DNA from 4 places in the Pseudomonas sp. MONT-RG-20F-20-E-7-02 genome. Region 1 is predicted to be linked to each of the others. Evidence: predicted binding sites of a transcription regulator. Region 1 holds the regulator's gene; each other region holds the start of a gene.
What was found. Region 1 encodes sigma-54, which starts transcription at its own class of promoters, with help from an activator protein. Its sites were predicted from a motif close to ANTGGCATNNANNTTGCTNT; they were not measured.

Region 1 (7,322 bases):
TTCGTACACCCGGCCGAAGCCAGCCACGGCGACATGGGCATGATCACCAAGGATGACATCATCCTGGCGCTGTCGAACTCCGGCAGCACCAATGAAATCGTGACACTGTTGCCGCTGATCAAGCGCCTGGGCATCCAGATGATCAGCATTACCGGCAACCCGGACTCGACGCTGGCCAAGGCCGCCGAGGTCAACTTGAATGTTCACGTGGACCACGAAGCCTGCCCGCTGAACCTTGCGCCGACGTCCTCTACGACTGCCGCCCTGGTCATGGGCGATGCATTGGCCGTGGCACTGCTGGAAGCCCGCGGCTTTACCGCTGAAGATTTTGCGTTCTCCCATCCAGGCGGCGCCCTCGGCCGTCGCTTGCTGCTGAAAGTGGAAAACGTCATGCACTCGGGCGATGAATTACCCCACGTGCAGCGCGGCACCTTGCTGAAGGACGCGCTGATGGAAATGACCCGCAAGGGCCTGGGCATGACCGTCATCCTGGAAGCCGACGGGCGACTGGCCGGCGTGTTCACTGACGGCGACCTGCGCCGCACCCTGGACCGCACCATCGATATCCATACTGCAACGATTGACGCGGTCATGACACCACACGGCAAGACCGCCCGCCCCGAGATGCTTGCAGCCGAAGCGCTGAAGATCATGGAAGACCACAAGATCGGCGCGCTGGTGGTGGTCAATAGCGACGACCGCCCGATTGGCGCCCTGAATATGCACGACTTGCTGCGTGCGGGAGTGATGTAAATGTCCGACGACCTGTTGCAACGCGGCAAAAACATCAAGCTGGCGATTTTCGACGTCGATGGCGTGTTGACCGATGGCCGCCTGTACTTTCTCGAAGATGGCAGTGAATTCAAGACGTTCAACACCCTCGACGGCCAAGGCATCAAGATGTTGATGGCGGCAGGTGTGCAAACGGCCATTATCAGTGGTCGAAAAACACCGGTAGTGGAACGCCGCGCACAAAACCTGGGGATTCCTCACCTGTATCAGGGCCGCGAGGATAAACTGGTGGTTCTGGACGAGCTTCTTGGCCAACTCAACCTAAGCTATGAGCAGGTCGCTTACCTGGGTGACGATCTGCCTGACCTGCCGGTGATTCGCCGGGTAGGCCTGGGCATGGCCGTCGCGAATGCGGCGGCGTTTGTTCGCGAACACGCCCACGGCATTACTGCCGCACGTGGCGGTGAAGGTGCTGCCCGCGAGTTCTGCGAGTTGATTCTGCGTGCCCAGGGCAGCCTTGAAGCGGCCCACGCCGCCTACCTATAGAGCGTTTTATGCTGAGCAAAAAGATTCGCAACTTCCTGCTATTCGCAGTCATCGCCGCGCTGTTCCTGGCGGTGGGCTACTGGAATATCAGCCCGGAGCGCTTCCTCGACAAGCCCGTCGCGGCCGTCGACGATAGCGCTATCGCCTATTACGCCATCAACGCTCACACCATACAGTTCCTGCCCGATGGCAAGGTTCAGTACGAAATGACCGCTGATAAAGTCGAGAACCTCAAGGCCACGGACGTCAGCCTGCTGACCAATCCCGACCTGAACCTCTACCGGGGCACCGAGTTCCCGTGGCACGTCACCAGCAAGCGCGGTGAGGTGAACAAGGGCGGCACTCAAGTGGAACTGATCGACTCGGTGCGCGTTGCGCGCACTGACGAAAAGAAGCGCGACACCATCATTACCAGTAGTCGCATGACCGTTTTCCCACAACAGCAATATGCGCAGACCGAGCAAGACGTTAGAATCGACGGCGCTGGCGGTGTATCGACTGGCAAGGGAATGAAAGCGTATTTGAAAGAAAGCAGGATACACCTGCTATCGAACGTAAGAGGACAGTATGAGGCTCGTTAAAACCCTCCCTATTTTGCTCGGTCTGGGCGCAGCACTGGGAAGCGTGAGCGCCTGGGCTCTGCCGAACGATAGCCAGCAACCGATCCACATTCAGGCTGACGATGCGCAGCTGGATGACAAACAAGGTGTCGCCACCTACACCGGCGGCGTGATCATCACCCAGGGTTCGATGAAAATCACCGGCAACACGGTGACGCTCACGCGTACGCCCGCTGGCGACATTGACGTGGTGACGTCGGTTGGCAACCTGGCTTACTTCGAACAGAAGCAGGCCGCTGCCGACCCTGCCCCGATCAAGGGCTACGGCAAGACCATCCAATACCACGCCCAGCAGAACCGTATCATCCTGATCGATCAGGCCAGGGTTGTGAGCAGCGATGGCAACACGACAGACGGTGAGAAAATCACCTATGACACCGTGAAGCAGATCGCTCAGGCTGGTCGCGCCACCGGCGCGAAGATCGGCACTCCGAAGCCGCGTATCGACATGGTTATCCAGCCGAAGCAGAAAGACGGTGCGGCTCAGCCTGCGCCTAAACCCGCTGCGAAGAAGGCGAACTAATGGCAACCCTGAAAGCCCAGCACTTGGCCAAGGCCTATAAAAGCCGCCAAGTCGTACGCGACGTGAGCCTGTCGATCGACAGTGGCCAGATCGTCGGTTTGCTTGGCCCGAACGGTGCCGGCAAGACCACCTGCTTCTATATGATCGTCGGGCTGGTTCAGGCGGATCAGGGACGTGTATTGATTGACGACCTGGACGTCAGCCACCAGCCAATGCACGGTCGTGCACGCGCCGGTATCGGCTATCTTCCCCAGGAAGCATCGATCTTCCGCAAACTGTCGGTTGCCGACAACATCATGGCGATCCTCGAGACCCGCAAGGAACTCGACCGTGACGGCCGTCGCAAAGAGCTGGAAAGCCTGCTGCAGGAATTCCACATCAACCACATTCGCGACAACCTGGGCATGAGCCTGTCGGGTGGTGAGCGTCGCCGTGTGGAAATCGCCCGCGCCCTTGCCACCGCGCCGAAGTTCATCCTGCTCGACGAACCGTTTGCCGGCGTCGACCCGATCTCGGTTGGCGACATCAAGCAGATCATCCATCACCTCAAGGCCAAGGGCATCGGTGTGCTGATCACCGACCACAACGTCCGAGAGACCCTCGATATCTGTGAAACGGCTTATATCGTCAACGATGGCCAGCTGATCGCCGAAGGCGATTCCGCCACCATCCTGGCTAACGAACTGGTCAAGGAAGTGTACCTGGGCCACGAGTTCCGCCTGTAAGCACTGCGGTGTCTGGCCATTCGCCAAGGCGCGCGGGAGTCAATAAAAACCTCCATTTTTTTATTGTTACCGCGCTCTAGGCAAAGCCCCCGATATCAGGCATATAATTTGCTTATGTTTGGCGCTCACGCGCCCTGTCGTGGATGGCGCATTGCGCCGGCGAATAAGGTGTTAAGCCCCTGCCATGAAACCATCGCTAGTCCTGAGAATGGGCCAGCAGCTGACGATGACACCGCAGCTGCAACAGGCCATCCGCCTGCTCCAATTGTCGACCCTGGACCTGCAACAGGAAATCCAGGAGGCCCTGGAGTCCAATCCGATGCTCGAACGCCAGGAAGAAGGCGACGACTTCGATAACGCAGACCCGCTGGCCGATAACATCGAGCAAAAACCCAATCCCGACGTACAGGAACCCTCCTACCAGGAAACCGCCCCCACGGTGGATAACCTTGAGGAAGGCGATTGGAACGAACGCATCCCCAACGAGCTTCCCGTGGACACCGCCTGGGAAGACGTCTACCAGACCAGCGCCAGCAGCCTGCCGAGCAACGATGATGACGAGTGGGATTTCACCACCCGCACGTCCGCCGGCGAGAGCCTGCAAAGCCATTTGCTCTGGCAACTGAACCTGGCACCGATGTCCGACACCGATCGCCTGATCGCCGTCACCCTGATCGACTGCATCAATAACCAGGGCTATCTGGACGAAACCCTCGATGAAATCCTCGAGGCCTTCGACCCGGAACTGGACATCGAGCTGGACGAAATCGAAGCCGTGCTGCACCGCATCCAGCAGTTCGAGCCGGCCGGTATCGGCGCCCGCACCCTCAGCGAGTGCCTGCTGCTGCAACTGCGCCAACTGCCCGCCAAGACCCCTTGGCTCGCTGAGGCCCAGCGCCTGGTTACCGACTACATCGACCTGCTGGGCAGCCGCGACTACAGCCAGCTGATGCGCCGCATGAAGCTCAAGGAAGACGACCTGCGCCAGGTCATCGAGCTGGTACAGAGCCTCAACCCTCGCCCGGGCTCGCAGATTGAGTCCAGCGAAGCTGAATACGTCGTGCCCGATGTGATCGTGCGCAAGGACAACGAGCGTTGGCTGGTGGAGTTGAACCAGGAATCAGTGCCGCGCCTGCGGGTCAACCCGCAATACGCAGGTTTTGTTCGCCGTGCCGACACCAGCGCCGACAACACCTTCATGCGCAACCAGTTGCAGGAAGCGCGCTGGTTCATCAAGAGCCTGCAAAGCCGCAACGAAACCCTGATGAAAGTCGCCACCCAGATCGTCGAGCACCAGCGCGGCTTCCTGGAATATGGCGATGAGGCCATGAAGCCGCTGGTACTGCATGACATCGCCGAGGCGGTGGGCATGCATGAATCGACGATTTCGCGGGTGACCACGCAGAAATTCATGCATACCCCGCGGGGTATTTATGAGTTGAAATACTTTTTCTCCAGCCACGTCAGCACTTCCGAAGGCGGCGAATGCTCGTCCACGGCAATCCGCGCGATCATCAAAAAACTGGTTGCCGCGGAAAATCAGAAAAAGCCATTGAGTGACAGTAAGATCGCTGGTTTACTGGAGGCACAAGGCATTCAGGTCGCCCGTCGAACCGTCGCCAAGTACCGCGAGTCCCTCGGGATCGCGCCTTCCAGCGAGCGTAAGCGTTTGATGTGACGGGCGGGCCATAGCGTTCCAGTGGCAGGCACCCCGGCCTGCCGCTTTATGCACTGGCAACGAAGGAGAAGCTGTATGCAAGTCAACATCAGTGGACACCAGCTGGAAGTCACCAAGCCCCTGCGTGAGTACACCGAGAGCAAGCTGAACAAGCTTGCGGGGCATTTTGACAAGATCACCAACGTGCAGGTCATCATGGAGGTCGATAAGCTCAAGCAGAAAATCGAGGCCACCCTGCACGTACCGAATGCGAAGCTCGTCGCCAATGCGGAGCATGAAGATATGTACGCGGCGATTGACGCTCTCTACGACAAGCTGGACCGCCAACTCATAAAGCATAAGGAAAAGAATCTGCACCTGATGCAAGGTACAGGTCGTTAACTCTCCCCCATGATCCAACTTGAAACCATCCTGACCCCCGGCCGTTCTCTCGTGAACGCGCCGGGTGGCAGCAAGAAAAAAGCCCTCGAACACATTGCCAACCTGATCAGCCGCGAAGTGCCTGAGCTGGATGAGCAAGTCGTGTTCAAGGCTCTGATTGACCGTGAAAAACTGGGCTCCACCGGTTTTGGTAACGGCATCGCCATTCCTCACTGCCGCCTGGAAGGCTGTACTGCTCCCGTAAGTGCACTTTTGCACCTGCAGGAAAAAATCGATTTCGACGCCATCGACGGCGCACCGGTCGACCTGCTGTTCGTTCTGCTGGTCCCGCAAGCTGCCACCGATGCGCACCTGGAACTGCTCCGGCAGATAGCCAGCATGCTTGACCGCAAGGAAGTACGCGACAAACTGCGCAGTGCCAGTACCAATGAGGCGCTCTATCAGGTTGTCCTGGATGAACAAAACAGGCCGTAATCATGCGTTTGATCATCGTCAGCGGCCGCTCTGGCTCGGGTAAAAGCACCGCCCTCAACGTTCTTGAGGACAACGGCTTCTATTGCATCGACAACCTGCCCGCAGGCCTGCTGCCGGAACTGGCGGAACGTGCGCTGATCCACACTGAACTGGCGCAACCTCTGGTTGCCGTTTCAATCGACGCCCGCAACCTGCCAAGCCACCTTGAGCGATTCCCGCAATTGCTCGAGGAAGTACGTGCCAAGCATATTCATTGCGACGTGCTGTACCTGGACGCCGACGAAGAAACACTGCTCAAGCGTTTCTCAGAGACCCGACGACGCCACCCCCTCAGCAGCCCTCACCGCTCGCTGGCCGAAGCCATCGAGGACGAAACCACCCTGCTGGGCCCGATCATTGACCTCGCCGACCTCAAGATCAACACCACCGGCCTGAACCTGTATCAGTTGCGCGACGCCATCAAGCTGCGTCTGCTGAACCAGCCCGAGCCCGGTACGGCATTCCTCGTTGAATCGTTCGGTTTCAAGCGCGGCATGCCCGTGGATGCCGACCTGGTCTTCGATGTGCGTTGCCTGCCCAACCCTTATTGGAAGCCTGAACTGCGTGATCAGTCGGGGCTGGACCAACCCGTGGCCGAATACCTGGCCGCACAACCGGATGTTGAGGAGATGTTCCAGGATATCTCCAGCTACCTGCTCAAATGGTTGCCGCGGTTTGCTGCGAGCAATCGGGCCTATGTCACCATTGCCATTGGCTGCACCGGCGGTCACCATCGCTCCGTCTACCTGACCGAACGCCTCGGCCAGGTGCTGCAACAAACCCTCAAGAACGTCCAGGTTCGCCACCGCGACCTTAGCTGAAAGGAACACCCCCGCGATGCCCGCTCTGGAAATTGAAATCATCAACAAGCTGGGCCTGCACGCTCGCGCTTCAGCCAAATTCGTCGGTGTTGCCGGGCGATTCCCCTGCCAGATCCGCGCGGGGCGCACGCCGGAATCCATGGTTGACGGCAAGAGCATCATGGCAATGATGATGCTGGCCGCCGGCAAGGGCACCAAGATCCACTTGAAGACAGAAGGCGAGCAAGAACAGGAAGCGATGGACGCCTTGGTGGAGTTGATCAATAACTACTTCGACGAGGGTGAATAACCCCAACCTTCAAGATGGGTGTGAGGCTGCAATAGCCTCACCCTAACGCGGTATCCATCACCATCATCAAACAAAACCCGATGCACAGCCCAAGGCTGGCGAGCTTTTCGTGGCCGTTACGCCGTGACTCGGGAATGACTTCATGAGTCACCACCAACAGCATCGCCCCAGCGGCTAGCGCCAACCCCAAAGGCAACAGTACTTCGGCCAGGCTTACCAGCCAGGCGCAGAGGACGGCAAACACCGGTTCAACCAGACCTGACGCGGCACCTATCAGAAAGGCTTTGACCCGCGACATTCCCGCCCCAGCCAACACCAGCGCAATCACCAAACCTTCCGGCACGTCTTGCAGGGCAATGCCCATGGCCAAGCTGTCAGCATCCTGCATCCCGCCACCGGCAGAGACACCGACGGCCATGCCCTCCGGGATGTTGTGGGCAATGATGGCAAACACAAACAGCCAGATACGCGGCGGTATAACCGGTTTATCCGGC
Region 2 (7,322 bases), on a different contig from region 1:
GTTTTGATATCCATAAACTAATAAATAGCAAAGCTCGTGCCGTTTAGTGTTGGGTGCGCGTCGCACTCCCAAAGGTTTTAGCGTAGGAGTCAGGGCATGGCAGGAGTAATGGATTCAGTAAACCAGCGTACACAGCTGGTGGGGCAGAATCGCCTGGAGCTGTTGCTTTTTCGCCTGGATGGCAAACAGCTATACGGCATCAATGTGTTTAAGGTGCGGGAAGTGTTGCAGTGTCCCAAGCTGACCATAATGCCCAAATCCAGCCCCGTGGTCTGTGGCGTGGCCAATATCCGTGGCGCGACCATCCCGATTCTTGACCTGGCCATGGCCACCGGTTCCGCCGGTTTGCAGGACCGCCAGAGCCCGTTCGTGATCATCACCGAGTACAACACCAAGACCCAGGGTTTCCTGGTGCGCTCGGTGGAGCGCATCGTCAACATGAACTGGGAAGAGATCCATCCGCCGCCCAAGGGCACCGGGCGCGATCATTACCTCACGGCGGTGACGCGGGTCGATAACCAATTGGTGGAAATCATCGACGTGGAGAAAATCCTCGCCGAAGTGGCGCCTACCTCCGAATCGATCTCGGTGGGTGTGGTGGACGCCGAGACGGCGCACAAGGCGATTTCTCTGCGCGTGCTGACTGTGGACGATTCCTCGGTGGCACGTAAGCAGGTGAGCCGCTGCCTGCAAACCGTCGGAGTGGAAGTGGTAGCCCTCAACGACGGGCGTCAGGCCCTGGATTACTTGCGCAAACTGGTCGATGAAGGCAAGAAGCCTGAAGAAGAATTCTTGATGATGATCTCCGACATTGAAATGCCGGAAATGGACGGTTACACCCTCACGGCCGAGATACGCAACGATCCACGCATGCAAAAATTGCATATCATCCTGCATACTTCGTTGTCGGGTGTATTCAATCAGGCGATGGTCAAGAAGGTCGGTGCCGATGACTTTTTGGCCAAGTTCCGCCCTGATGACCTGGCATCCCGGGTAGTCGACCGGATCAAGGCAGCAGATCACGGCTAAGGGGAGTTCCCCTGGCGGTCACACGATTTAAGAGGCGGTATCATTGTCTACGGGTAATTTGGATTTCGAACAGTTCCGGGTCTTCCTGGAAAAAGCCTGTGGCATATTGCTCGGTGAAAACAAGCAGTACCTGGTATCCAGCCGTCTCAACAAACTGATGGAGCAGCAGGGCATCAAGTCCCTGGGTGAGTTGGTACAGCGCATCCAGGGCCAGCCGCGCAGCGGGCTCAAGGAAATGGTGGTGGACGCCATGACCACCAACGAAACCTTGTGGTTTCGCGATACCTACCCCTTTGAGGTGCTCAAGAGCAAAGTGCTGCCGGAGGCCATCAAGGCCAGCCCGGGCCAGCGCCTGCGTATCTGGTCGGCGGCGTGCTCGTCGGGGCAGGAACCGTACTCGATCTCGATGTCCATCGACGAGTTCGAGCGCACGAACATGGGCCAGTTGAAGGCGGGTGCGCAAATTGTTGCCACTGACTTGTCCGGCACCATGCTCACCAACTGCAAGACCGGCGAGTACGACAGCCTGGCCCTGGGCCGTGGTTTGTCCCAGGAGCGCCTGCAACGCTACTTCGACCCGAAAGGGGCTGGGCGCTGGGCGGTCAAGGCGCCGATCAAGAGTCGGGTGGAGTTCCGCTCGTTCAACCTGCTCGACAGCTACGCCAGCCTGGGCAAGTTCGACATGGTGTTCTGCCGCAACGTGCTGATCTACTTCTCGGCTGAAGTGAAGAAGGACATTCTGTTGCGTATCCACGGTACGCTCAAGCGCGGAGGTTACTTGTTCCTCGGCGCGTCCGAGGCGCTGAACGGCTTGCCGGATCATTACCAGATGGTGCAGTGCAGTCCCGGTATCATTTACCAGGCCAAGTGAGCGGTTTTTGCGTATAAAAAAACGGGAGCCCCGGCAAGGGTCTCCCGTTTTTTTATGCGCGCAAGCTTTTGGCTGTGCCGTCTCGGCCGACGTCAGGGGCGGGGTGTCATTCGGATATTGCTCAGGGATAGGCCATGAAGCCCGTTGGGCACTGCATCGTTAAAGATACCTAGCCGCACATCGCCTGTGGTGGTGGCAGTGAAGGTCCCGGTCCCGGTTTGCGGCTGGCCTAGCGTAAGGTTTTGTACATTTGCACCAATGCGGCTGCCGTTCATCGTCATGTACAGGATTGAACCATCGCTGGTGGCCGCGCTGCCAATGGCGACAAAGCTGCAATCGTATGTGCGCCCTGCAACCACCGGCACGGGTCGGGTGATGATGTGGGCGCGGGTCGCCGTGAAGAGGGTCGGGTCAAGGCGCACGGCTGAATTGGTCACGTGCAGCAGACTGCCCGTATATGGCCCCTGGGCTACCCAGCCTTGGAAACCGTTGCTGAAGTCCCAAACGGTGCCCGGCGTTGGCACGATGATGATGGGGAGCTTGTTGATGAGTACTCTCGCTGTCGGTGCGGGGGTTCTTGGCTCTCCAGTGCGCTGGATGCTCAGCAGCAAATGCACGACGTTGCCTGCGCTCATTTCTACTATGGATTTAGGTATCAGAAGCTCGATTTTTGGGGCGTTCTGGGCAATTTGAAAGCTCTGGTTGTGCTCGCCGCCAAAGATGGAGCTGCTCAGGGTCAAATAGACCCTGTCTCCGTTTTCGACAGGGAAGTTGAGCGTCAATCTGGCAACATCGCCGACAATAAGTGTGGTGTTCAGATTCGCGATTGGGGTCGCTGAATCTTGCTCGTTGAATCGTGGAGACGGGATGATCAACATTTTTAACCTCTGCATGACGCATCGTGGGATGTCCCCCAATAAGGCCTCCGAGCCGATACGCATAACAACTGTCAGAAATGACAGTGCAGACAAACGGTCAGCGATTTTCGGCCACCTCGGTTTGTCTCTTCCCACCCTTGCCGCCCCTGTAAAAGCGGCAACCGCCCTTGCCGCTTTACTGGCGCCACGCGGAAGGTGATTGCCGCTTTTCTGGCATTGCCGGCGGCAACCATCCCGAAAACCCTTTAAATACGGGGGCTGAGCGAATTGGCATGCGCCTTGCTATAACCCAGATACGAAAAGCAGGTCAGCCTAAAGGTTTCCGCCATGAGCATCAGCTTCGATAAAGCGCTCGGTATCCACGAACAAGCCCTGGGCTTCCGCGCCCAGCGTGCCGAAGTCCTGGCCAACAACATTGCCAACGCCGACACCCCGAACTACAAGGCTCGGGATCTGGACTTCTCCGCCGTGCTCGCCGCACAGCAGGACAAGACCAAGAACGGCACCTTCGCCTTGAACATGACAAACAGCCGTCATATTGAAGCGCAAGGCCTGGGCAATGGGGACGAGTCGCTGCTGTATCGCACGCCGATGCAGCCATCGATCGACCAGAACACCGTCGACGCCCAGCTCGAGCAATCGGCCTACGCCGAGAACTCGGTGAATTTCCAGGCCAGCTTTACCCTGCTCAACAGCAAATTCAAAGGGCTGATGTCAGCCCTGCGTGGAGAGTAAGCCATGTCCTTAGCCAGTGTTTTCAATATTGCCGGCAGTGGCATGAGCGCGCAGACCACGCGCCTGAACACCGTCGCCAGTAACATCGCCAACGCCGAGACCGTGTCTTCGAGCATTGACCAGACTTACCGCGCCCGTCACCCGGTGTTCGCCACCATGTTCCAGGGCGGCCAGGCTGGCCAGAGCGGTAGCGGCGACTCGCTGTTCCAGAACCAGGATGCTGCCGGTCAAGGCGTGCAGGTGCTCGGCGTAGTCGAAGACCAGAGCAACCTGGAAGCGCGTTATGAGCCTAACCACCCGGCCGCGAACGAAAAGGGTTACGTCTACTACCCCAACGTCAACGTGGTCGAGGAGATGGCCGACATGATCTCCGCCAGCCGCTCGTTCCAGACCAACGCGGAAATGATGAACACCGCCAAAACCATGATGCAGAAGGTCCTGACCCTGGGTCAGTGATAAGGGGCGCCAAATAATGGCCATCGTTGATACCACTAACAACACGGCAGTCCAGGACCTTTTTAACGCCAAGGTCAAGACGTCTACCGACAACAGCAGCCTAGGCAGCGCTGCCAGCGCGGCGACGGGTAACCAGTCGCTGGGTAAGGACGCCTTCCTGCAATTGCTGGTCACCCAGCTGAAAAACCAGAACCCGCTGTCGCCTCAGGACAACGGCGCGTTCGTGGCGCAACTGGCGCAGTTCAGCAGCCTGGAAGGCATCAACACCCTGAACGACTCGGTGAATGCGATCTCCAGCAACTTCAGCTCCTCGCAAGCACTGCAAGCGTCGTCGCTGGTGGGGCGCTCGATCATCACCCAGACCGACAAGGCCATGGTTGATACCAGCAAGAGCATGACCGGTTCGGTGGCGGTGACGGCGGCGACCGGTAACGTCTCGGTGAAGATCACCGACAAAGACGGCAACGTGGTGCGCACTATCGACATGGGCGCCCAAAGCGCCGGCGATGCCAGCTTTATCTGGGACGGCAAGAACGACAACGGCGAGGTCGCGCCTGCCGGGACTTACACCTTTGCGGCCACCACCAAGAATGACAAAGGCGACTCGGTTGCCCTGGCAACGTCGTTGCCGGCAACCGTCACCAGCGTGACGTTGAGCAAGACCGGCGGCGAAATGCTGCTGAACCTCGCAGGCGGCATGGGCAGCGTCAAGCTGTCGCAAATTCAGACTATCGGTACATAGAGCCGGCTAAATACGGCAGAAGGAGAGAAACATGTCTTTTAACATCGGCCTTAGCGGCCTCTATGCGGCCAACAAACAACTGGACGTGACCGGCAACAACATCGCCAACGTTGCGACCACGGGCTTCAAATCGTCCCGTGCCGAATTCTCGGACATCTACGCGGCGTCCAAACTGGGCACCGGCCAGAACAGCATCGGCAACGGCGTGAACCTGGCGGCGGTGTCCCAGCAGTTCACCCAGGGCGACGTGAACAACAGCGGCGGCATCCTGGACATGGCGATCCAGGGCGGTGGCTTCTTCGTGCAGAAGGGCAGCGACGGCTCGCTGGAGTACACCCGCAGTGGTGCCTTCCGTGCCGACAAAGATGGCTACATCACCAACAACACCGGTACTTCGCGCCTGCAAGGTTACGCCGCAGACGATAACGGCAAGATCAACAAGGGCGGCCTGACCGACCTGCAACTGAACCTGTCGAACCTGCCGCCGAAGGCGTCCACCAAAGTGGACTCCACCAGTAACCTGAACTCTTCGGAACTGCCGATCGATCAGACCAAGAAGGCGTTTGACCCGAACGACACCAGCACCTTCACCACTCAGTACAGCACCACCTTGTACGACTCCCAGGGCAATGCGCACCCGATGGTGCAGTACCTGGTTAAAACCGACGGCAACAAGTGGAACGCTTATACCCTGATTGATGGTCGCAACCCGGATGGCACCCCGCCGACAGGGAGCGGTGCTGTCGCGCCTGTGCCATCCACGTTGTCCTTTGATGGTTCCGGCAAGCTCACCAGCATCACAGGCCCTGCTGTGTCTGGCACCACCTTGACCATTACCGGTTGGGTCCCGGGTACCGTGACTAATGGCGTGTGGACTAAAAACGGTGCGGACGCCAACCCGACGGGCATCGCTATCAACATGGCCAACATCACCCAGTACAACTCGGCCACCTACCGCAACCCGCCAACCACCGACGGTTACGCCACCGGCCAGATCACCGGCCTGAAAATCGACGGCACTGGCGTACTGTTCGCCACGTTCAGCAACCAGCAGAGCAAGGCTATCGGCCAGATCTCCCTGGCCAGCTTCAACAACGAACAGGGCCTGCAGCCAGCCGGCGGCACGACGTGGAAGGAAACCTTCGCGTCGGGCCAACCGGGCTTTGACACTCCGCAAGCTGGCACCTTGGGTTCGATCGTGGCCAACTCCCTGGAGAACTCCAACGTCAACCTGACTAACGAACTGGTGGACCTGATCAAGGCCCAGAGCAACTACCAGGCGAACGCCAAGACCATCTCCACCCAGAGCACCATCATGCAGACCATCATTCAGATGACCTGATGCCGATGCTTTAACCTGCTGCATTGGAAAACCCCTCGATCGAGGGGTTTTTTTTTGCTCGTTAGTTGGCCGCTCAGCCGATGTGGAAAAGATAAAGTCTTACATTGAATGGAACATAGTCCTGCGCTGTTTTAGTCGTTGCCACATATCGTTACGTGAAAGTTCTTTACTGGTGGAACCTGATGTCTGTCGCCTGCCACAAATCGTAAGAGAATGAAACAGACCAATAAACATGTGGATTTCTTAATATGTTTCGACCACCGGTTGTTTTAAGGGGTCGTCATCTTTATCAAGTGCGGAGGTTGTTATGGTTTCCAGTATTTCGAATGGTGCGGCAGGTGTAAGCAACTACCCAGAAAATATGAATAATGGCCCTGCCGCAAATGCGCCTGCTGCGCCTCCAAGCTCGGGCAGCGGCGGCGGGCAAATTGCTTACGGCGAATATAACGGCCCCAGTTTTCAGAAAGCCCCTGCGGACGCGAGCAGTTTGACTGGCGGTGAAAAAATAAAAGAAATGGATGGAATGATTAATCGAATAAAGGAGATGTTTTCCAAAGAGGGGGCGGAGGGTAAAGACGATAAGAAAGGAGCAACCGACGAACTCGGTAAGGGCAAGCAGGGAGCGGTCGACGAACTGGGTAAGGGCAAAAATGCAGATGAAGCAGGCAAAAACGACGGTGCCGATGAACTGGGCAAAGATAAAAAAATAGACGATGCAAATAAGGACGCCGACGTCTCTGATAAAGACCTGAAGAGTAAAGCAATGGAAGTTCTAAAAAGCGTGGTCGATGCAATAACCGGCCTTTTTGGAACTAAGGAATCTACGAGCCCTGCGCCAAAGTAACCGGTTGTGGTGATGCTTTAAACAACCAAACTTTGCTCGCTTTGGCGCGCGTTGCTTTATTCGATTTTTGGTGGGCGCTACCCGCGCCCTTCATTAGGTGTTTGTCATAAAAGGATGTGAGGGGGTGTATGGAAATCTCTTCTATGCTCAGGTCCGGCATTAACTCTTTATTGGGCGGTGACACGGCCAATGGTGGAAATGCAGGCGCTTCGGTAGTTAATCGTTCAAACAATGCTCACGACTCAGGCATCAACTTTGCTGGTAACGAAAGTAAGAGTTCAATTAGCTTTGGCGCCGATGGCGGGGGCGGTGTCGCAGCAGGGTCCGGGTTTGGCGCAGGGGGTGATGTTGAAGCGCGATCCTGGGATTGGTTAAAAAGGTTACTCGAGTCTTTAGGCCTTTCTAGCGGCGATTATTCAGGCGGC
Region 3 (7,322 bases), on a different contig from region 1:
CATGACGAAATCGGTCAACTGGCGCGCAGCTTCAACCAGATGGGTGAAGCGCTGTCGACGATGGTCTCGCACATCCGCAAAGCAGCGGAAGACGTCAACAGCCGTGCCCAGGCCTTGTCCGGCTTGTCTGGCGGTGCCTATGAAGGCATGGAGCAGCAGTCCGGCGAGATCACCAGCATGGCCGGCGCGGTGGAAGAATTCAGCGCCACCTCGCTGAACATCGCCGACAACATGGGTAATACCGAGCGCCTTGCCCAGGAGAACGCCCAGCAGACCCGCATCGGTCGCACCTCGATGCAAGAGGCATCGTCGTCGCTGGAACATATCGCGGCGGCCCTGAACAGCACGGCCACCGTGATCAATACCTTGGGGCAGCGCTCCCAGGAAATCGGCGGGATCGTCGGCGTGATCACCTCGATTGCCGAACAGACCAACTTGCTGGCGCTCAACGCCGCTATCGAAGCCGCCCGTGCCGGTGAACAAGGCCGTGGTTTTGCCGTGGTCGCCGACGAAGTGCGCAACCTGGCGTCGCGTACGCGCCAGGCCACCGATGAAATTTCCGGGATGATCCAGAGCATTCAGCAGGAAACCGGCAACGCCATCAGCACCATGGAGCAGGGCAATGTGTTGATGCAGGAAGGTCTGTCGCGGAATGCCGACGTGGCCTCGGCGCTGGCGCGGATCGACGAGCAGAGCCGCTCCGCCGGTCAGCAATTTGCCGCGATCACCACGGCGACCCAGGAGCAGAGCAGCACCGCGACCTTGCTCAGCAGCAACCTGCAGAGCATTGCCCTGGCCAACAGTGAGCAGCGTGAAGTGGTGTCGAACCTGGCCGTTACCGCCAAGGAACTGGAAACCCTGGCGGCCGGCTTGCGCCATGAGGTGGACCGCTTTCGTTGAGGCTTAGCGCTCGCCCAGGCCTGGGTCTACGCGTTTGCCGATGTCCTTCAGGCGCGCCAGTTGATCGACCATGCCCGGTGCCTCGTCCAGGCTGCTGACGAAGGTCCACAGGTAGGTCATCACGGCGTACACATGGCCGGCCTTGACCGCCGGCGACAACGCCAATTGGCTGATCGCGACCACAAACAGCAAGGCTGCCAGCGTACCGATAAACAGGAACGCGGCGGCCTCGCGGTCAGACAGCCAGATGCGCAGGCGCGACAACACCTGATAGTGACGCTGCAAGGTCTGCGCGCCGACTTTTTCCACCAGGCCGATTTCCTTCTCCAGGCGGTCATTCAAGCGCTCATGCAACTGCTGGTTACGCCGGGCAAAGCGTGGCAGCAAGGTGGTGCACAACAGCAACGCCGTCAGGCACGCGAGGCCGATCCACGGTTCGATCACCAGCAGCATCACTGCCGCACCGACGATGGACACCAGCGCCGTAGCGATGATCGGCACGTGTTTTTCGAAGAAGTCGACAAAGTCCCGCGCCAATACCACCCGCGCCGCCGCCCGTGAGGTGCTGTGGTTTTGCAGGCGCTGGTTGAGGATCACCGGCACCGCGAGGTCGGCGTAAATACGCGTGAAGGTGCGCGTGTCCAGCGCTCGGCGTGCGGCCCCGACGACCCAGAATGCCAAGACCACGGCGGCGTAGAACAAAGCGCTGCCAGCATCGCCGCGGATGATCGAGTCGACTGCGAACCCGGCAAACAGCGGATACGCCAACAGCAGTGCGTTCTCCAGCGCGACCAACGACAGTGTGCAAAACAGCTTGCCGGGATACGCGCGGGCGATCGCCTTGAGGGTCTGGCTGGCGGATTGCTGGCCGATTTTCTTGCTTTCTTCGATCAGAATTTGCGGGGTAACGGATGACATGGGGTGCACCAAAGGAATGATAGACGCTATTATTGAGCGACTGCTCAAGTATTCTTGAGCGGTCGCTCAAAAGCAAGCGCCGCTCATCTACCGGCGCCCGAAGGAATTGCCCATGTCGCGTATCGACCGTAAAGACCAGATCATCGCCGCCGCCCTGGAGCTGTTTCGCAGCAAGGGCTTTGCCGATGTGTCCACCCGCGACTTGGCCGAACACGCCGGCCTGTCGCGCAGCCACGTCTACCACTACTTCAGTGACTGGAATGAACTGCGCCGCGAAGTCTTTGTGCGCTTTGCCAATGAGCAGCTGGAGGAAGTACGCGCGCCGCTGGTGGGCGTGCCGCCGCTGGAGGCGCTGGTGGGGTTCTTGCGCGACTGCCTGCCGTGCACCGCCGACGCCGGCTGGGCGCTGTGGCTGGATGCCTGGGACGAGGCGATGCACGACCCGCAAATGGCCGAGGCGTACCTGGTGATCAATGCCCAGTGGCAAGGCATGCTGGCTGAGGTGATAGAGGAGGGCGTCGCTGAAGGGGTTTTTCGCTGTGATTCTCCCCAACGCGCTGCCCGGCAAATTTTCGCGTTGGCGATGGGGTATGCCGACGACCTGATGCTCAAGCCGTCAACTGAATCGGCAGAAGCGGTGTTGGATGAAGTGATGGAAGTGGCGAGGCTGTTGCTGGACTTTCCCGCATAGGCCGCCACACCACTTTTGGCGGCCAGCATATTCCTCCGTGGCGAGCGGGCTTGCCCCGCGTTGGGCTGCGGAGCGCTCCCAGTCCAGCCGCCGCGGTTCTACTGATAAACCCGGTCGCCAGGTCCTGGGGCTGCTGCGCAGCCCAACGCGGGGCAAGCCCGCTCGCCACGACAAGCCCGGTCGTCATGAAAGCCCACTGGCCATAGGTTTGGGGTTTTCAGGCTAGCCCACCGACGCAGGCCGGTACTGCAACGCCTCCGCCAAGTGATGCCGAGCGATGTTTTCAACCCGTTCAAGGTCGGCCAAGGTGCGAGCCACCTTGAGCAAACGATGTGCCGCGCGCAGCGACAGCGTCAGCCGCTCGCAGGCGCTTTCCAGCCAGCCTTCATCGGCTTTCGCCAATTGGCAGTGTTTGCGTAACCCTGGCAAATCCAGAAAGGCATTGGCGCAGCCCTGGCGCTTTAGCTGGCGCTCGCGGGCGTCGGCCACCTCCGCCGAGGCCTTCGCCGTGTTATCCCCGACCTGCTGGGTCGGGTTAAGTGCCGTGGTTTCACGCGCGACGGTGAGGTGCAAGTCGATCCGGTCCAGCAGCGGCCCCGAGAGTTTGTTGCGATAGCGCTGAATCTGCTCCGGCGTGCACCGACAGCGCCCGCTCGGCTCGCCTAAATAGCCGCAAGGGCATGGGTTCATGGCCGCGACCAGTTGAAAGCGTGCCGGGAAACTCACCCGGTCACGCGCACGGGAAATCACGATGTGCCCGGATTCGAGCGGTTCACGCAGCACCTCCAGCACCTTGCGATCAAACTCCGGCAACTCATCCAGAAACAGCACGCCATGGTGGGCGAGGGTGATTTCCCCCGGCTGCGGTTTCGAACCGCCGCCCACCAACGCCGGCCCCGACGCCGAATGGTGCGGCTGACGAAATGGGCGGTGCGGCCAATGGCTCAGCGGTGCGAGGCTGACCACCGACTGAATCGCCGCCACTTCCAGGGCTTCCTGTTCACTCAGCGGCGGCAGCAAACCGGGCAGGCGGCTGGCGAGCAAGGTCTTGCCGGTGCCGGGCGGCCCGCTGAACAGCAGGTTATGCGCGCCCGCTGCCGCAATCAGCAGCGCGCGTTTGGCGGCCAGTTGCCCCTGCACTTCGCTCAGGTCCGGGTAGGGCTTGTTCAAGTACAGCAGGCCATCGGATTTATACGGTTCAATCGGCACATGCCCATTCAGGTGCGCCACCACCTGCAGCAAGTGGTCCACCGCAATCACCTTCAACCCCGACGCCAGGCACGCCTCCTCCGCATTCGCCCGAGGCACTATCACGGTGCGCCCAGCCTTGCGCGCTGCCAGGGCTGCCGGCAACACGCCTTTCACTGCACGTACTTCACCGGACAGCGCCAATTCCCCCAAGCATTCCACGTCATCGAGCATCAACGCCGGCACCTGCACGCTGGCGGCGAGAATCCCCAGGGCAATCGCCAAATCAAAACGCCCGCCGTCCTTTGGCAGGTCGGCGGGCGCGAGGTTGAGGGTTATGCGGCGTGCCGGGTATTGCAGCGCAGAGTTGAGGATGGCGCTGCGCACGCGGTCCTTGCTTTCCTTGACGGCGGTTTCCGGCAGGCCCACCAGTGTCAGGGACGGCAGACCATTGGCCATATGCACTTCAACAGTGACGGCAGGGGCTTCGACGCCAATTTGGGCGCGGCTGTGGACGATGGCGAGGGACATGCTCGTTCCTTGAAAGAGAGGCCGCTTCCTGCGGGTTTTTCAAGGGTAGACGAGGTGGGGAAGAGCGAGGCGGGGGAGGTTTTACAGAACGTATCCGAAGTCGTTCGCAGCGCTTTATGTGGGAGCTGGCTTGCCTGCGATAGCATCGCCTGTGTGCAACTGATACACGGAGGCGTCTACATCGCAGGCAAGCCAGCTCCCACACTGATCGCGTTTATTCAGCAGAGGGTGGCGTCAGGCGCGCTTCCAGCTCGGCGACTTTCGCCTCCAAACTCTCCAACCGTGCACGCGTGCGGGCCAGCACCACCATCTGGCTATCAAACTCTTCCCGGCTGACCAGGTCGAGTTTGCTGAAGCCGCTTTGCAGCATCGCCTTGAACTGGCTTTCGATTTCGTTGCGGGGCAGCGGGGTGTCGCCGCTGAACAGGCGAGAGGCGTGGCCGCTCAGGGCGTCGAGGAGGTCTTTGGGCGCGAGCATGGGAAACATTCCGGAAAACTGTTGGCCGGCAGTGTATCACGCAGCGTCTATAGTCATTTTCACGGTCGTGAGCGCACGCTTTTCGCGCAGAGGGTCGGGCGGCTGCGCACTGTTTTTGTGCGCATTGCGGCCGCCAATTCGCCCCGCAGGTGGGCATAAGTGGGCAAAGGACTGATTTCAGTGATTTTTACGGAGCTGGCAAGGTTTCTGCTTAGACGATCATGACCCATGCACTGATGCAGTCGCTGTGACGAATGCAGTGCGCCGACGGATCAGGGGTACAGGTTTCGTCACTAGTGGTTCGCTGGCGTCGCAACGGTAAATGCCGAGGCGACGACGCGTTACAAAGCCAGGCACTGCGCTTAGACTTGAGACGGGTTTGTTTTCCTGGGGCAAGTCCACCAATTCGGGAGAGAGTTTTCATGAAGCTAGTCACTGCCATCATCAAGCCGTTCAAGTTGGACGATGTACGCGAGTCGTTGTCCGAGATCGGCGTGCAGGGCATTACCGTTACTGAGGTCAAAGGCTTCGGTCGGCAGAAGGGTCACACCGAGCTGTATCGCGGCGCGGAATACGTGGTCGATTTCCTGCCGAAGGTGAAGATTGATGTCGCCATTGACGACAAGGATCTTGACCGGGTTATCGAGGCGATAACCAAGGCGGCCAACACCGGCAAGATCGGTGACGGCAAGATCTTCGTGGTCAATCTGGAACAGGCTATTCGCATCCGTACCGGCGAAACCGATACCGACGCAATCTAAGCCGCCAAACCCCCAACGCCCCAGGAGAAAACAATATGACTCTGCGTAAATTCGCAGGGCTAGGAGCCCTGTTGTCCCTCGTAATGCCGGCCCTGGCATTGGCGGCGGACCCAGCCCCTGCTCCAGTCCTCAATTCCGGCGACACGGCGTGGATGCTCACATCCACCGCGCTGGTGCTGTTCATGACTATTCCGGGCCTGGCGCTGTTCTACGGCGGCATGGTTCGCTCCAAAAACATTCTTTCCGTGATGATGCAGTGCTTCGCCATCACCGGCTTGATCACTATCTTGTGGTTCGTTTACGGCTACAGCATGGCGTTCGACACCACCGGTATGGAAGCAGGCGTCGTCAACCTCAACTCGTTCGTGGGCGGCCTGTCCAAACTGTTCCTGTCGGGTGTGACCCCGGCGAGCATCACCGGCCCTGCGGCGCTGTTCCCTGAGGCGGTGTTCGTCACCTTCCAGATGACGTTCGCCATCATTACTCCTGCGCTGATCGTCGGTGCTTTCGCCGAGCGTATGAAGTTCTCCGCGATGCTGATCTTCATGGGCGTCTGGTTCACCCTGGTCTACGCACCGATTGCGCACATGGTGTGGGGCGGTCCGGGTTCGCTGCTGGGTGACTGGGGCGTGCTGGACTTCGCCGGCGGCACCGTGGTGCACATCAACGCCGGTGTGGCCGGCCTGGTGGCGTGCCTGGTACTCGGCAAGCGTAAAGGCTTCCCAACCACCCCAATGGCACCTCACAACCTGGGTTACACCCTGGTCGGTGCGGCCATGCTGTGGGTTGGCTGGTTCGGCTTCAACGCCGGTTCCGCGGCTGCGGCCAACGGCACTGCCGGTATGGCGATGTTGGTCACCCAGATCGCTACCGCTGCTGCGGCGCTGGGCTGGATGTTCGCCGAGTGGGTCACCCACGGTAAGCCAAGCGCACTGGGTATCGCCTCAGGCGTAGTCGCTGGCCTGGTGGCAATCACCCCGGCTGCCGGCACCGTGGGCCCAATGGGCGCCCTGGTCATCGGCCTGGCGGCGGGCGTGGTGTGCTTCTTCTGCGCCACTACCCTGAAACGCAAACTGGGCTACGACGACTCCCTGGACGCCTTCGGCGTGCACGGTATCGGCGGTATCCTCGGCGCGATCCTGACCGGTGTGTTCGCTGCGCCTTCCCTGGGCGGCTTCAACGCAGCCACCACTGACATCGCGGCGCAAGTCTGGATCCAGTGCAAAGGCGTCGGTTTCACCGTGATCTACACGGCTATCGTGACCTTCATCATCCTCAAGGTGCTGGATGCAGTCATGGGCCTGCGGGTTACCGACGAAGAAGAGGCCGTGGGCCTCGACCTGGCGCAACACAACGAACGCGGCTACAACTTGTAAGTACGCGAAAAAAAGATGCCCGGCTTGCCGGGCATTTTTTTGCCTGGCGTTTGTCAGTGATAGGACCTGTACCGGTTTTTGCGCAGAGTTTGTGATGGTGCGCACACGGTACTTTTCAGCGTGCAAAAGTCTTACATGCATGTAGGCGTATTCGGTACTTTGTTTTTTCCCTGAGCGCGCTAGAATGCGCGCCGATGGGCGGAGAACTGTATGTGGCAACAGACCCTGATAACCCTGCGGGCCAAGCCCCGGGGCTTTCACCTGGTAACGGATGAGTTGCTCGCCGGCTTGCCTGAATTGAAGGCTTGTCGCGTGGGCTTGTTGCATTTGTGGCTGCAGCACACTTCGGCCTCGTTGACCGTCAACGAGAATGCCGACCCGGCGGTTCGCCGTGACTTCGAGCGTTTTTTCAATGCGCTGGTGCCGCAAGGCATGGCGGGATATGAACACAACGACGAAGGTCCGGATGATCTGCCGGC
Region 4 (7,322 bases), on a different contig from region 1:
CCCGGCCAGCCGATCCTCGAAGGGCGCCTGTTGCGCATGGTCGGCCTGACCCTTGAAGCCGAAGGCCTGCGCGCCGCCATGGGCAGCCGTTGCCTGGTGATCAACGACGACAGCTACCACCCGGTGCAGGTCGAAGCTGAAGTGATGGGCTTTTCCGGCAGCAAGATTTTCCTCATGCCAGTGGGCAGCCTGGCGGGCATTGCCCCCGGCGCACGCGTGGTGCCACTTGCCGACACCGGCCGCCTGCCGATGGGCATGAGCATGCTCGGCCGCGTACTCGACGGCGCCGGTCGTGCGTTGGACGGCAAGGGCGGCATGAAGGCCGAAGATTGGGTGCCGATGGACGGCCCGACGATCAACCCGCTCAACCGCAACCCCATCAGCGTGCCGCTGGACGTGGGCATTCGCAGCATCAACGGTTTATTGACGGTCGGTCGCGGCCAGCGTCTGGGCCTGTTCGCCGGTACGGGTGTGGGTAAATCGGTGTTGCTGGGCATGATGACGCGCTTCACCGAAGCCGACATTATCGTGGTCGGGCTGATCGGCGAGCGGGGCCGTGAGGTGAAGGAGTTCATCGAGCACAGCCTCGGTGAAGAAGGCCTCAAGCGCTCGGTGGTGGTGGCTTCGCCAGCGGACGATGCGCCGCTGATGCGTTTGCGCGCCGCCATGTACTGCACGCGCATCGCTGAATATTTTCGCGACAAGGGCAAGAACGTCCTGTTGCTGATGGACTCGCTTACGCGTTTCGCCCAGGCCCAGCGGGAAATCGCCCTGGCCATCGGCGAACCGCCCGCCACCAAAGGCTACCCGCCGTCGGTGTTCGCCAAACTGCCCAAGCTGGTCGAGCGCGCCGGTAATGCCGAGGCCGGTGGCGGTTCGATCACCGCGTTCTACACCGTGCTGTCCGAAGGCGATGACCAGCAAGATCCAATTGCCGACTCGGCGCGGGGCGTGCTCGACGGCCACATCGTACTGTCGCGGCGCCTGGCCGAAGAAGGGCACTACCCGGCCATCGACATCGAAGCCTCGATCAGCCGGGTGATGCCGGCGGTGGTCACGCCGGAACACATGGCCCGTGCGCAACATTTCAAGCAACTGTGGTCGCGTTATCAGCAGAGCCGCGACCTGATTAGCGTCGGCGCCTATGTAGCCGGTGGCGATCGTGAAACCGACTTGGCAATTGCCCTGCAACCGCAACTGGTGACCTATCTGCGCCAGGGCCTCAACGACAAGATCAGCATGGGCGAAAGCGAAGCCCACCTGGGCTCGATCTTCGCCCCGGCGCCAGGCGGTTAAGCCATGGCCAGCACGCGCTCTTCACGCCTGGCCCCAGTGGTGGACATGGCCGAAAAGGCCGAAAAAGCCGCAGTGCAGCGCCTGGGTTATTTCCAGGGCCAGGTGCGCCTGGCCGAAAGCAAGCTCGGCGACCTGGAGCGCTTTCGCGGCGAGTACCAGCAGCAGTGGATCGAACGCGGCAGCAAGGGCGTGTCCGGCCAATGGCTGATGGGCTACCAGGGCTTTCTCAACCAGCTTGAGACGGCCGTCGGCCAACAGCGCCAAAGCCTGGCCTGGCACCAGAACAACCTCGATAAAGCCCGCGAGGCCTGGCAGGCGGCGTTCGCCCGGGTCGAAGGTTTGCGCAAGTTGGTGCAGCGTTATATCGACGAAGCGCGGGCGATTGAAGACAAGCGCGAGCAGAAGCTGCTGGATGAGCTGTCACAACGCCTTCCGCGCCAATCACAGTATTAAGTGTGGGAGCGCGCCCGCTCCCACATTTCATTTGCTGTGTTGCCCATACCTCAATCAGCTGCTAAACCTTGTTGCATATTGCCAATGACAAGGAAGCAGTCACATGTCAGTTGTGTCAGAAGTATCCCTGGATGGGACGAAGTTGACGATTACAGTCAAGGGGCGATTCGATTTCGGTAGCCACCAAGCCTTTCGTGATGCCTACGAGCGGTTCTACAAGGTGCCCGAGATCTACGTGGTGGACTTGAAGGAAACCACCTACATGGACAGCTCGGCCCTGGGCATGCTCCTGCTGTTACGCGACCATGCCGGTGGTGATAACGCCGAAGTGCAGGTGATCAACAGCAACTCCGATGTGCGCAAGATCCTCGCCATTTCCAACTTCGACAAACTGTTCGATCTCAGTTGAGCAGCCTGGCCCCGGTCCTTGAGCCGCTGACGGTGCTGATCGCCGAAGACAGCGCGGCGGATTTACTGCTGTTGTCCACGATCATTCGGCGCCAGGGGCATCAGGTGCTCACCGCCACCAACGGCGCGCAAGCCGTCGAGGTGTTCACGCGCGAGCGTCCGCAACTGGTGTTGATGGACGCCTTGATGCCGGTGATGGACGGCTTTGAAGCGGCGCGTCAGATCAAGCAGCTGGCGGGCGAAGCGCTGGTGCCGATTATCTTTCTGACGTCCCTGCGTGAGAGCGAAGCCCTCGCCCAGTGCCTGGATGCGGGAGGCGATGACTTCCTGCCCAAGCCTTACAATCAGCTGATCCTGGCGGCGAAAATCAACGCCATGGATCGCCTGCGCCGCCTGCAGGCCACGGTGTTGCAGCAGCGTGACCTGATCGCACGGCACCACGATTACCTGTTGCATGAGCAGCGCGCGGCCAAGGCGGTGTTCGACAAGGTCGCGCATTCTGGCTGTATCAACGCGGCGCCGAACATTCGCTATCTGCAATCGCCCTATGCGCTGTTCAATGGCGACCTGCTGCTGGCGGCCTATACACCCTCGGGTGACATGCACGTGCTGCTCGGCGATTTCACCGGCCACGGGCTGCCGGCCGCCGTCGGCGCGATGCCGCTGGCGGAAGTGTTTTATGGCATGACGGCCAAGGGCTACGGCCTGGCGCAAACCCTGCGGGAGATGAATGCCAAGCTCAAACGCATCCTGCCGGTGGACATGTTCTGCTGCGCCACCCTGATGTGCCTGAGTGGCCAGCGGCGCGTGGTGGAAGTGTGGAACGGCGGCATGCCCGAGGGTTATGTGCATGAAGTCGCCACGGGCAAGCGCACGCCGTTGGTGTCGCGGCATCTGCCGTTAGGCGTGCTCTCGGCCGAGACGTTTGATGACAGCACCGAGGTCTGGCCCATGGCCCTCGGTGATCGTGTCTTTTTGCTTTCCGATGGCGTGCTGGACACCGCCGATGCCAATGACCAGTTGTTCGGCGCCGAGCGTTTGCAGCAGGTGTTCGCGGCCAACCGTGAACCTGATCGCCTGTTCGAAGACATCGAAAAGGCCCTGGCAGCGTTTCGTGGCCAGGCGCGGGACGACGTCAGCATGGTTGAGATCACCTTGCAGGACGGCCAGCCGTTGCGCGCAGCCGAGGCACTGTATGCCGACAGTGGGCAGTCGTGCCCGCTGGACTGGTCGGTGAGTTTTGAGTTCCGCGCGCAGACCCTCAAAAGCTACAACCCGCTGCCGTATCTGCTGCAATTGCTGCTGGAGATCCACGGCCTGCGCAAGCAGAGCGGGGCGCTTTACAGTGTGATGGCCGAGTTGTATTCGAATGCGCTGGAGCATGGCGTGTTGGGCCTGGATTCGAAGCTCAAGCGTGATGCGCAGGGGTTTGCCCACTATTACCGCCTGCGCAATGAGCGACTGGCGCAGTTGAACAGCGGCTATGTGCGTGTGCATGTGCAAGTGGTGCCGACGGCCACGGGCGGCAAAATGACGTTGCGCGTTGAAGACAGCGGCCCTGGGTTTGACGTGGAACAGGTGCTGGCGCGGCCGCTGGATGTCGACCGTCTGTCTGGCCGCGGCTTGAGCCTGGTGCGGCAACTGAGCAGCGATGTACGCTGGTCCGATGGCGGGCGCAGTGTGTGCGTGGAGTTTTGCTGGGGGGCTCTGGCATAATCCGCCGATTCTTGATCAAGGAGCGAGCAAGTGGCTGAGATTCATCTGGACCCCGACGTGTTGTCGGGTTTGCAGGAAGTAATGGAGGGCGAGTATCCCAAGTTGCTCGATACCTTCCTTGAGGATTCAAAGAAACGCATCGATGCGTTGCGCGGTGCGCGTAATGATGCCAAGGCGTTGGGGCGGATTGCGCATAGCTTTAAAGGCAGCAGTGGCAACCTTGGGGCGGTGCAATTGGCGCAGTTGTGCCAGCGCCTGGAGGTGGAGTCGGTTAAATCGACAGCGGACCTTGGGGCGTTGGTTGATCAGATTGATCGTGAGTTTGCTTTGGTTCGGCCATTGTATGAGTCGGAAAGGCAGCGGTTCAGCCTCTGAGTCGCCTGTGTAATACCTATATGACAACCCAACTGTGGGAGCTGGCTTGCCTGCGATGCGGTGAGTCAGTCAACTCATTCGTCACTGTTACACCGCTATCGCAGGCAAGCCAGCTCCCACATTGAGCGGGTGATTTGCCCGCAAAATACAAACCTGGCCCAACTCTTGCTCTACCTCCCAATACTGCATCCCCGATCCCCAATGCAGTGGAGACCTTTACCTATGCCAGTCGCCCCGAATTCGCTCCTTCAGGCTGCCCCCGCGGCCAAGCCTCAAGCGCCGGCCGCCACCCCTGCGGTAGCGGCTGCGGACCCGCGGGACAAGGCCCAGGGCTTTGCTCAGGTGTTCGCCAGCCAGGGCTCGAAACCCACGGTAAAAACCGACGACACTCCGGCTAAACCCGCGAATAACAAGCCTTCCGACGCCAGCGCCAAGCCTGCAAACAGCAACGACAAGCCTGCCGCCAGCACGCCAGCGGTTGCCGATAGCGGCAATCCCTTGCCTGCCAAGCCACCGGCCACGTCCGACGACAGCACCAGCAGTGACGACGACAAACCCACTGACCCGTCCCTGGTGCAGCAACCGCCGGTTGACCCGGTGGTCGACCCGGCCTTGATTGCCACCGTCACCCCGGTTGCCGTTCCGGTGCCCGTCGAAACCCCGGCCCCGGTTGCCGCGACCCAGGACGACAAGGCCCAGCCGGTCGTCGCCGCACCGGTCGCTGCCACCGATGAAGCCAAACAGCCCGCCTTCGACCCGGCAGCCGACCCGCTGGATTCGATGCCGGCCGTGCGCCTGGCGATGGAGCAGGGCGGTCACGTCTCGGCCAGCAGCCAGGCGCCGCAGAAAGCTGCACCCGCGCCGACCCAGGATCAGCCGACCGCTGCGCAGAACTTTGCCGCCGGCCTGGCCAATATGGTCGACCAGCAAGCCACCAAAGACAGCACTGACCAGGGCGGCGACAAAGCCTTCAGTGGCTTGATCGAAGGCGGCCTCAAAGATTTGAAAGACGCCAGCAGCGACACCCGCGTCGATGACTTCGCCAACCGCCTGGCCGCGCTGACCCAGGCCGCCACGCCGAAAACCGCGAATGCCTTGCCACCCGTTGCGAATGCCCCGTTGGCCATGCATCAGAGCGGTTGGACCGAGGAAGTGGTCAACCGCGTGATGTACCTGTCCAGCGCCAACCTCAAGTCGGCCGAGATCCAGTTGCAGCCGGCCGAGCTGGGGCGCCTGGATATCAAGGTCAACATGACCGCGGACCAACAAGCCCAGGTCACTTTCATGAGTGGTCACGCGGTGGTGCGTGAAGCGCTGGAAACCCAGTCCGGCCGTTTGCGCGAGATGTTTGCCCAGCAGGGCATGGGGCAGGTCGACGTTAACGTCTCCGACCAGTCCCGTGGCTGGCAGGGGCAGGGCCAGGAGCAACAACAGCAGAACCAGGCGCGCGGCGTGAGTGGCAGCGGCGGGCGCGGAGAGGGCGGTGATGCTGGTGATCACGCTGAAGTGGCGGCGGCGGTCGCGCCGGTGAGCCAGACGGTGATCGGCTCCAGCGCTGTTGATTACTACGCCTGACCTGAGCCTTATGAAGATCAAAATGTGGGAGCTGGCTTGCCTGCGATAGCGGTGTATCAGTGACAGAAATGCCAACTGACCCACCGCCATCGCAGGCAAGCCAGCTCCCACATTTGATTTGGGGTGTTCGCTCTTACCTGATTACCAGACAACTCTGGCATAACACTTGCTCTTGCCTTTCCGTAGATCTATGAATCCCAGAATAGTGACGGATTATTGGCATGGCGAAGAGCGACGACGCAGCAGCAACTCCCCCCGCAGGCAAAGGCAAGCTCAAGCTAATCCTGTTGATCGTGCTGGGCCTGCTCCTGGCCATTGGTGCCTCCGTGGGCGGCACTTGGTACATCATGCACAGCAGTGCAAGCAAACCGGCACCCGCCGCCGAAACCGCCAGTAACGTCAAGCAACCGGCAATCTTCGAACCGATGCTTCCGGCCTTTGTCGCCAACTTCAATCAGAACGGCCGTCAACGCTACCTGCAGGTGAGCATCACCTTGCTGGCGCGTAACCAGGCGGACCTGGATGCGCTCAAAGTGCATATGCCAGTGATCCGCAACAACCTGGTGATGCTGTTCTCCGGGCAGAGCTTCGACAGCCTGGCCAGCCCGGTCGGCCAGGAAATGTTGCGCCAGAAGGTCACTGCCAGCGTGCAGGAAGTGGCCCAGAAAGAGCTCGGCAAAGTCGTGGTCGAGCAGGCGCTCTTCACTAACTTCGTATTGCAGTAGGATCACGACATGGCCGTGCAAGACCTGCTGTCCCAGGATGAAATCGACGCGCTGTTGCATGGCGTCGACGATGGTCTGGTACAGACCGAAATGGCTGCCGAACCCGGCAGCGTCAAAAGTTATGACCTGACCAGCCAGGATCGCATCGTCCGTGGACGCATGCCGACGCTGGAAATGATCAACGAACGTTTCGCCCGCTACACCCGTATCAGCATGTTCAACATGCTGCGCCGTTCGGCGGACGTGGCGGTGGGCGGCGTGCAGGTGATGAAGTTCGGCGAATACGTGCACTCGCTGTACGTGCCCACCAGCCTCAATCTGGTCAAGATCAAGCCGTTGCGCGGCACCGCGCTGTTCATCCTCGACGCCAAACTGGTGTTCAAACTGGTGGACAACTTCTTCGGCGGCGACGGCCGTCACGCCAAGATCGAAGGCCGCGAATTCACCCCGACCGAACTGCGCGTGGTGCGCATGGTGCTGGAGCAGGCCTTCATCGACTTGAAGGAAGCCTGGCAGGCGATCATGGAAGTCAATTTCGAGTACATCAACTCGGAAGTGAACCCGGCCATGGCCAATATCGTCGGCCCCAGCGAAGCCATTGTGGTCTCCACCTTCCACATCGAACTCGATGGCGGTGGCGGCGACCTGCACGTGACCATGCCGTACTCGATGATCGAGCCGGTGCGCGAGATGCTCGACGCCGGTTTCCAGTCCGACCTGGACGACCAGGACGAGCGCTGGGTCAAGGCCTTGCGCGAAGACCTGCTCGACGTC

Region 2: flgB (flagellar basal body rod protein FlgB) is a predicted target of sigma-54. The motif match lies at 3,045-3,064, and genes of this name have one in related genera.
Region 3: glnK (P-II family nitrogen regulator) is a predicted target of sigma-54. The motif match lies at 4,901-4,920, and genes of this name have one in related genera.
Region 4: L8I05_RS01850 (flagellar hook-length control protein FliK) is a predicted target of sigma-54. The motif match lies at 4,401-4,420, and genes of this name have one in related genera.

The regions. Positions count from the first base shown of each region.
Region 1 covers NZ_JAKNQN010000007.1:231,017-238,338, reverse strand. The annotation lists gene L8I05_RS21210 (KpsF/GutQ family sugar-phosphate isomerase) at 1-753, shown strand, start outside; gene L8I05_RS21205 (HAD family hydrolase) at 754-1,278, shown strand; gene lptC (LPS export ABC transporter periplasmic protein LptC) at 1,287-1,859, shown strand; gene lptA (lipopolysaccharide transport periplasmic protein LptA) at 1,846-2,421, shown strand; gene lptB (LPS export ABC transporter ATP-binding protein) at 2,421-3,146, shown strand; gene L8I05_RS21185 (RNA polymerase factor sigma-54) at 3,331-4,824, shown strand; gene raiA (ribosome-associated translation inhibitor RaiA) at 4,900-5,205, shown strand; gene ptsN (PTS IIA-like nitrogen regulatory protein PtsN) at 5,215-5,679, shown strand; gene rapZ (RNase adapter RapZ) at 5,682-6,539, shown strand; gene L8I05_RS21165 (HPr family phosphocarrier protein) at 6,556-6,828, shown strand; gene L8I05_RS21160 (ZIP family metal transporter) at 6,866-7,322, opposite strand, start outside.
Region 2 covers NZ_JAKNQN010000001.1:38,083-45,404, forward strand. The annotation lists gene flgA (flagellar basal body P-ring formation chaperone FlgA) at 1-14, opposite strand, end outside; gene L8I05_RS00180 (chemotaxis protein CheV) at 97-1,029, shown strand; gene cheR (protein-glutamate O-methyltransferase CheR) at 1,073-1,900, shown strand; gene L8I05_RS00190 (hypothetical protein) at 1,993-2,778, opposite strand; gene flgB (flagellar basal body rod protein FlgB) at 3,106-3,513, shown strand; gene flgC (flagellar basal body rod protein FlgC) at 3,517-3,969, shown strand; gene flgD (flagellar hook assembly protein FlgD) at 3,986-4,711, shown strand; gene flgE (flagellar hook protein FlgE) at 4,743-6,053, shown strand; gene L8I05_RS00215 (hypothetical protein) at 6,361-6,897, shown strand; gene L8I05_RS00220 (hypothetical protein) at 7,026-7,322, shown strand, end outside.
Region 3 covers NZ_JAKNQN010000004.1:384,020-391,341, forward strand. The annotation lists gene L8I05_RS14665 (methyl-accepting chemotaxis protein) at 1-900, shown strand, start outside; gene L8I05_RS14670 (ABC transporter six-transmembrane domain-containing protein) at 904-1,818, opposite strand; gene L8I05_RS14675 (TetR family transcriptional regulator C-terminal domain-containing protein) at 1,931-2,509, shown strand; gene L8I05_RS14680 (YifB family Mg chelatase-like AAA ATPase) at 2,732-4,228, opposite strand; gene L8I05_RS14685 (accessory factor UbiK family protein) at 4,443-4,706, opposite strand; gene glnK (P-II family nitrogen regulator) at 5,129-5,467, shown strand; gene L8I05_RS14695 (ammonium transporter) at 5,503-6,843, shown strand; gene L8I05_RS14700 (secondary thiamine-phosphate synthase enzyme YjbQ) at 7,054-7,322, shown strand, end outside.
Region 4 covers NZ_JAKNQN010000001.1:403,977-411,298, forward strand. The annotation lists gene fliI (flagellar protein export ATPase FliI) at 1-1,296, shown strand, start outside; gene fliJ (flagellar export protein FliJ) at 1,300-1,749, shown strand; gene L8I05_RS01835 (STAS domain-containing protein) at 1,853-2,158, shown strand; gene L8I05_RS01840 (fused response regulator/phosphatase) at 2,155-3,873, shown strand; gene L8I05_RS01845 (Hpt domain-containing protein) at 3,904-4,248, shown strand; gene L8I05_RS01850 (flagellar hook-length control protein FliK) at 4,471-5,823, shown strand; gene fliL (flagellar basal body-associated protein FliL) at 6,045-6,548, shown strand; gene fliM (flagellar motor switch protein FliM) at 6,558-7,322, shown strand, end outside.